DNA from 3 places in the Megasphaera sp. ASD88 genome. Region 3 is predicted to be linked to each of the others. Evidence: riboswitches for the same ligand, from Rfam matches in the RefSeq annotation. Region 3 holds a riboswitch; each other region holds the start of a gene.
What was found. Region 3 has a riboswitch for ZMP and ZTP ahead of CJ260_RS04870 (formate--tetrahydrofolate ligase). Riboswitches for the same ligand answer to the same signal wherever they lie in the genome.

Region 1 (2,266 bases), on a different contig from region 3:
CATCATGGATAAGACGATTCGCATTACCGATAAGGCCCTGAGCGTCGAAAGCGATGCCTCTGTCCTCGGCCTGCAGCAGGGCGACCAGATTACCCTGCGCAACGCCCTGACGGGCATGATGCTCGTGTCGGGCTGCGATGCCGCCGTGGCCATTGCGGAAACGGTTGAGCCGACGGAAGATGCCTTCGTCGCAAAAATGAACGCGAAGGCGGCGGCTCTCGGTGCGACCCATACGCATTTCGTCAATCCCCACGGCCTTCCCGACGCCAATCACTATTCGACGGCCCGGGATCTGGCCAAAATTGGGGCTTACGGCATGAAGCTGCCGGCCTTCCGGGATATCGTCAAGCGCAGTACCTTTGACATGCCCTACGTCGACGGCAGCTATAAGCATTGCGTTTCGACGAACGAATTCCTGACTAGCGGGTTCCCCGGAGCAAACGGCATTAAAACCGGCACGACGAATGCCGGCGGGCCGTGCCTCGTCGTTTCGGCGACTCAGAACGGGCGGACGGTCATCGCGGCTATCATGAATTCGGAAGACCGCTACGGCGATGCCCAGGCCCTGATGAAATACGGCTTTTCCGTATTGAAGCCCCTGGAAAACGTCTACATCATCCGCAAGGCCCCGGCAGGTCAGACGCTGACCGAATTGGGCCGGCAGCAGATGGAGCAGGCCAAGGCTGCGGCGGACGCCAAGGCTAAGGGTCAAGCCGCGCAGGAAACAGCTTACGGAACGGACGCCGATACGGCCGACATGGCTGCGGCAGCTGTGAAAAAATCTGCATAATTCTTGACAGGTATGCTCTAAATCCGTATAATCATATCATAACAACGTACCTATACAGTGCAGGACTGACGGAATGAAGTGGAATAACCACGTGGACTGCACGGTGACATACACGCCGACCGTCTGGGCAAGAGTACATCTATTCTTTGTCCAGCCGGCCGGCTTTTTGTATTGCCGCGGCGGGACAAGTCAAAGGAGACGATATCATGAAGAGAAATCGCTGGCTCATTGCCCTGTCCGCCATGGGAATTCATATCTGCATCGGCAGCGTCTACGCCTGGAGCGTCTTGACCAAACCCATTATGGAATCGATGGGCTTTACGCTCCAGCAGACGACGTGGACCTTTTCGCTGGCTATCTTGTTTTTAGGTTTGTCTGCCGGATGCCTGGGAAGCTTCGTCCAAAAGGCCGGCCCCCGCAAGTCGGGCCTCGTGTCGACTTTATTTTTCGTTTCGGCTATGTTCGGCACGGCGGCGGCCATGGAGTTCCGCAGCCTGCCGATGCTGTATCTGTTTTACGGCGTCATCGGCGGCATCGGCCTGGGGACGGGATATATTACGCCTGTCTCGACCCTGGTCAAATGGTTTCCCGACAACCGCGGCTTTGCCACAGGCCTGGCCATCATGGGCTTCGGCTTTGCCAGCATGATCGCCGGTCCGGCGATGCAGCTTCTCGTCGCTAATTTTGGCCTGGCGACGAACTTCCTCATCTTGGGCGCAGTGTATCTCGTCGTCATGACAGCCTCGTCCCTGTACTTAGCGCCGCCGAAGGACGACGAAATACCCCGTCCCGATACAGAGCTGGCGAAGCCATCCGGCCCGGTCTATGCCGATGCCATGCCGCAGTTTTCCCTGAAAGAGGCCATGAAGACCTGGCAGCTCTATACGATTTGGTGGCTCTTTTTCGTCAATATCACCTGCGGCATCGCCCTCCTGGCCGTCGCCTCGCCGATGGCCCAGGAAGTCGTCGGCATGTCGCCCATGGCTGCCGCGTCCATGGTCGGCCTCATCGGCTTTTTGAACGGCGCCGGCCGCATCGCCTGGGCGACCGTATCGGATTATATCGGCCGGGCTAATACGTACGTCCTCTTCTTCTTCATCGAGGCCCTGGCCTTCTTCAAGCTGTCGACGGAAACGAACGCTTTCAGCTTTCAAATCGTCGTGCTGCTCATCATTACCTGCTACGGCGGCGGTTTTTCCTGTATGCCGGCCTACCTCAGCGACCTGTTCGGCACCAAGGCCCTGAGCGCTATCCACGGCCGCATCCTCACAGCCTGGGGGGCCGCCGGCGTGGCCGGCCCCCTGCTTCTGTCGTGGATTAAGGAAACGACGAACAGCTACTCCCTCACCCTGCAGGTCTTCTCGGCCCTCTTCGTCACGTCCCTGCTGGTTATGGCCGTCCTGAAATACAAGACGCGACACGGCATCACTGGTCAGGACGCCTATTGGTCGGCGAGAAAAGCGTCTGTCAAATAGA
Region 2 (2,266 bases), on a different contig from region 3:
TCATGCATTTTATGGGGATTATCTCCTGGATTCCCTGGGTGTGCCTCAACGGAATGTTGTTATATTTGATTATGAAATCATTATAGTAAACGGAAAGGTTGTGAAGACAATGGCAGAACGAACTCTTTCCTGCGCCGACTGCGGCGTAGTGAACTGCAACGTCATGAACAAGGAATATCCCGATTTCTGCGTGACGACGCACATGGATGAAGACGTGAAACGAGAAGCCTTAGCACTGTATGAGCAGGACGACAATCAGCAGGTCATGCAGACGGCGGCTGGCGTCGAATGCGACGGCTATTTAAAGTGGTGCCGCGTCCAGGAGACTATTGAATTTGCCAAACGCATGAATTTCCATAAAATCGGCATTGCGACTTGTGTCGGCCTGATACAGGAAACGCGGATGCTGGCGGGGATTCTGCGCAAGCACGGCTTCGAAGTTTTCGGTATGGCCTGCAAGGCCGGCGCTGTTCCCAAGGTAGAGCTGGGAATTGACGAAAAATGCAATGCTGTCGGCGTCAACGCCTGCAATCCCATCCTCCAGGCCAAGATGCTCAATGCCAAGCATACGGATATGAATATCGTCATGGGCTTGTGCGTCGGCCACGACAGCTTATTTTACAAATATTCCGAGGCCCTGACGACGACGTTGGTCGTCAAGGACCGCGTGACGGGCCATAATCCCGTGGCGGCATTGTATACCAGCCAGTCCTATTATAAGACGAAATTATAAGCCGAGCGAGCGTATCGCTAAAAGGCGCTGCCCTTGTCTGTTTCCCATTGACACAGGGCGGCTGCGCCTTGTATAATGAAACAGAAGCATGTGACTGACGGAAGTGGAGCTACCACGGGGAGCATGGTTCATTACAGCCGACCGTCTGGGCGAAGGTTCCAGAAGTGTCGGTATTTTTATTTTTGCCAGGAAATTTCTTATTTTCAGGAGGTAATACTAATGAAAGAATTGCAATTGAAATACGGCTGCAATCCGAATCAATCATCGGCAAGAGTATACATGAAAGACGGCAGCGACCTGCCCTTTGAAGTCATGAACGGCCGTCCGGGCTACATCAATCTGCTCGACGCCTTCAACAGCTATCAGCTGGTCAAGGAATTGAAGGAGGCGACGGGCCTTCCCGCCGCGGCGTCCTTTAAGCACGTCAGCCCGGCCGGCGCTGCCGTCGCGACCGACATGAGCGATACGCTGAAAAAAATCTATTATGTAGACGACTTGAAATTATCTCCCCTCGCTTCGGCCTATGCCTGTGCCCGCGGTGCAGACCGCATGAGCTCCTACGGCGACTTCGTCGCCTTGTCGGATATTTGCGACGCCGAAACGGCGACGCTGCTGAAACGGGAAGTATCCGACGGCGTTGTAGCTCCGGGATATACGGACGAAGCCCTGGCTATTCTCAAGACGAAGAAAAAGGGCAACTACTGCGTGCTGAAAATCAATGCCGATTACGTTCCTCAGCCTGTCGAATCGAAGGACGTATACGGCATTACCTTTGAACAGGAACGCAACAATGCCAAGATTACGGCCGACTTGTTCCAGAACCGCCCGACGAAAAATAAGGACATCCCCGAAGCGGCGCAGCGCGACTTGCTCATAGCGCTGATTACCCTGAAATATACGCAGTCCAACTCGGTCTGTTACGTCAAGGACGGCATGACCATCGGCGTCGGCGCAGGCCAGCAGTCCCGCGTTCACTGCACGCGCCTGGCCGGCAACAAGGCCGATATCTGGTGGCTTCGCCAGAATCCGAAGGTATTGGCCCTGCCGTTCCGCGACGACGTGCGCCGTCCGGACCGGGACAACGCCATCGACGTATATATTTCCGACGACTACGAAGACGTGCTGGCTGACGGCGTATGGCAGAATCTGTTTACCCAGCAGCCGGAACCTCTTACGAGAGAAGAAAAGAAGGCCTGGATCGGTCAGCTTCACGGCGTAGCGCTGGGCAGCGACGCCTTCTTCCCCTTTGGCGACAACGTAGAACGGGCCCACCGTAGCGGCGTCGATTACATCGCTCAGGCCGGCGGCTCCATCCGCGACGACAACGTCATCGAAACGTGCGACAAATACAATATTGCCATGGCGATGACCGGCTTGCGGTTGTTCCACCACTAAGATATATCAAGAGCGTCCCCTCTGGGGACGCTTATTTTACAGCCTTCTTTTTCTTGACTTAGAGCGTACTTCATGTGATACAATGAAGATGTTTATGAGAATGAGTTTATCGGGAGGTAGGTTATGGAAAAAGCAAAA
Region 3 (2,266 bases):
TACGCATATTTTCCACGTGCTTAGCCAAATTGGCAAAGCCCTTCTTCAAGGCTTCGATATTTTCTTCCTGCAAGTTCTTCTTGTCTACGCCGCCGTGCATTTTAAGAGCCCGGACTGTTGCGACGACGACGACGGCGTTCGGTTTAATGCCGGCGAAACGGCACTTAATGTCCATGAATTTTTCCGCGCCGAGGTCTGCGCCGAAACCGGCTTCCGTAACGGCGATCTCGCCCATCTTGAGGGCCAGCTTCGTAGCGACGACAGAGTTGCAGCCATGCGCGATGTTGGCGAAGGGGCCGCCGTGTACGAGGGCCGGCGTGTGCTCGATCGTCTGGACGAGGTTCGGCTTGATGGCGTCCTTCATGAGGATAGCCATTGCGCCTTCGACGCCGAGCTGGCGGGCCGTCACGAGGTTGCCGTCCAAGTCATAAGCTACGGTGATGTCACCCATGCGCTTCTTCAAGTCCATGAGGTCGCTGGCCAGGCACAGGGCCGCCATGATTTCCGAGGCAACGGTAATCATGAAGTGGTCTTCCCGCGGGAATCCGCAGACCTTGCCGCCCATGCCGACGACGATGTTGCGCAGGGCCCGGTCGTTCATGTCCATGACGCGCTTCCAGATGACGCGGCGCACGTCGATGCGCAGGGCGTTGCCCTGATGAACGTGGTTGTCGATGGCAGCGGCCAGAAGATTGTTGGCCGCCGTAATAGCGTGCATGTCGCCTGTAAAATGGAGATTAATATCTTCCATCGGCAGTACCTGCGAGTAGCCGCCGCCGGCAGCGCCGCCCTTAATGCCGAATACGGGGCCAAGGGAAGGTTCGCGAAGGGCGACGACGGCCTTATGCCCCATGTAGTTCAGCGCCTGGGCGAGGCCGATCGTCGTCAGCGTCTTGCCTTCGCCGGCCGGCGTCGGCGTAATAGCCGTGACGAGGACAAGCTTGCCGTCTTCGTTTTTCGAAAGGCGCTTGATAGCGTCAAAGGAAATCTTTGCCTTATATTTACCGTATAATTCCAAATCATCGTCAGTTAATCCGACTTTTTCCGCAATCTTTACGATCGGTTCCAGCGCGGTCTGCTGTGCAATTTCAATATCGCTTAATACCTGTGCCATGATTTGCGTCACTCCTGTTCGTAGCATAAAAAAATACCGACACTTCTGGAAATGTTGCCCAGACGGTCGGCTTCGCGTCAATCATGCTCCCCGTGGTTGATTCCACTTCCGTCAGTCACATGATTATGGACTTATTATACAAGAATTCTCCGTATACTGTCAATGACATTTGCCCCTTCTCCGCTGGATACAGCCTGGCTCCACAAAAATCAAAAAAAGGGGAAATCACCTGGCCCATGTCAGCTAGTACGAAAAGAAGCCGGTTCACAGAGAACCGGCTTACAGGCCATAGCAGTATGATTATATGTCGATTTCCTGTACGTCGCCGAAGGATACGGGGCCGCCGATAAAAATGCTGCGCAGCTCCTTGTCTTCTCCTTCTACGGCCGCGGCGATGGCAATCGCGCCGCCAGGCTGCTGAATCGTGCAGGACACGTTCTTTTTGCCTACGCAGGCCAGGGCCGCCGCTACAGCCGCCGAGCCTGAGCCGCAGCTCTGTTCCCAGTACAGCGTATCCGTCTCCGTCACGTATACGGCGGGGACCATATGCAGATGGGCCGGGTCAAAGAGGACGAGGCCGAACGCGTCCAGCTGTTCGTCCGACGCATAGTCCTGCAAGGCCGTCCAAAACATGTCCTTGTATTCCATTTCCGCTCCAGAGGCAAAGTGGACGAAATGAACGATGCCCGGCAGCTCGACGCGGAAAAAGCGGCTCGGCATGCCGCCTACGTCGAGAAGAACTGCTTCGACAGACAAGGGCAGGGGCATTTCGATATAGGCGTCGTAGGCCCCGTCGGGGCGCTTTTTCGCCTGGGCCTGGAGAATGCCTTCGCAGCCCGAACAGGACACGGCATATTCGCCCCTATCTCCACCGGCCAGCTGCAAGGCATAGGCCGCAGCGGAGCGGGACGCGTTGCCGCAGAATTCGCCGCCCATCATGTCGACGCGTAGCGGCTGGCCTTCCGTCATGGATAAATACGCGACCTGCTCGGCGTCGACGCCCTTATCTTTCAGGAGCTTTGCTGCCAAGAAGCTACGCTGTTCCGGCGCGACATCGCTCAGCACAAATAAGGTCGTATTACCGCTGGGGTCTGCTTTTACATATTGCAGTTTCACGTTGCTCAACTTCCTTTCTATCTGATAAAAAAGGTA

Region 1: linked by a shared signal. The riboswitch ahead of CJ260_RS02135 (OFA family MFS transporter) and the one ahead of CJ260_RS04870 (formate--tetrahydrofolate ligase) in region 3 are both predicted to bind ZMP and ZTP.
Region 2: linked by a shared signal. The riboswitch ahead of CJ260_RS12020 (phosphoribosylaminoimidazolecarboxamide formyltransferase) and the one ahead of CJ260_RS04870 (formate--tetrahydrofolate ligase) in region 3 are both predicted to bind ZMP and ZTP.

The regions. Positions count from the first base shown of each region.
Region 1 is NZ_NQXW01000002.1:71,109-73,374, forward strand. Features, by position in the region: gene CJ260_RS02130 (D-alanyl-D-alanine carboxypeptidase family protein) at 1-790, shown strand, start outside; ZMP/ZTP riboswitch at 842-926, shown strand; gene CJ260_RS02135 (OFA family MFS transporter) at 997-2,265, shown strand.
Region 2 is NZ_NQXW01000036.1:1,419-3,684, reverse strand. Features, by position in the region: gene CJ260_RS12030 (hypothetical protein) at 1-86, shown strand, start outside; gene CJ260_RS12025 (DUF1847 domain-containing protein) at 110-733, shown strand; ZMP/ZTP riboswitch at 814-891, shown strand; gene CJ260_RS12020 (phosphoribosylaminoimidazolecarboxamide formyltransferase) at 953-2,128, shown strand; gene CJ260_RS12015 (DUF362 domain-containing protein) at 2,252-2,266, shown strand, end outside.
Region 3 is NZ_NQXW01000005.1:68,542-70,807, forward strand. Features, by position in the region: gene CJ260_RS04870 (formate--tetrahydrofolate ligase) at 1-1,114, opposite strand, end outside; ZMP/ZTP riboswitch at 1,164-1,243, opposite strand; gene CJ260_RS04875 (hypothetical protein) at 1,415-2,230, opposite strand.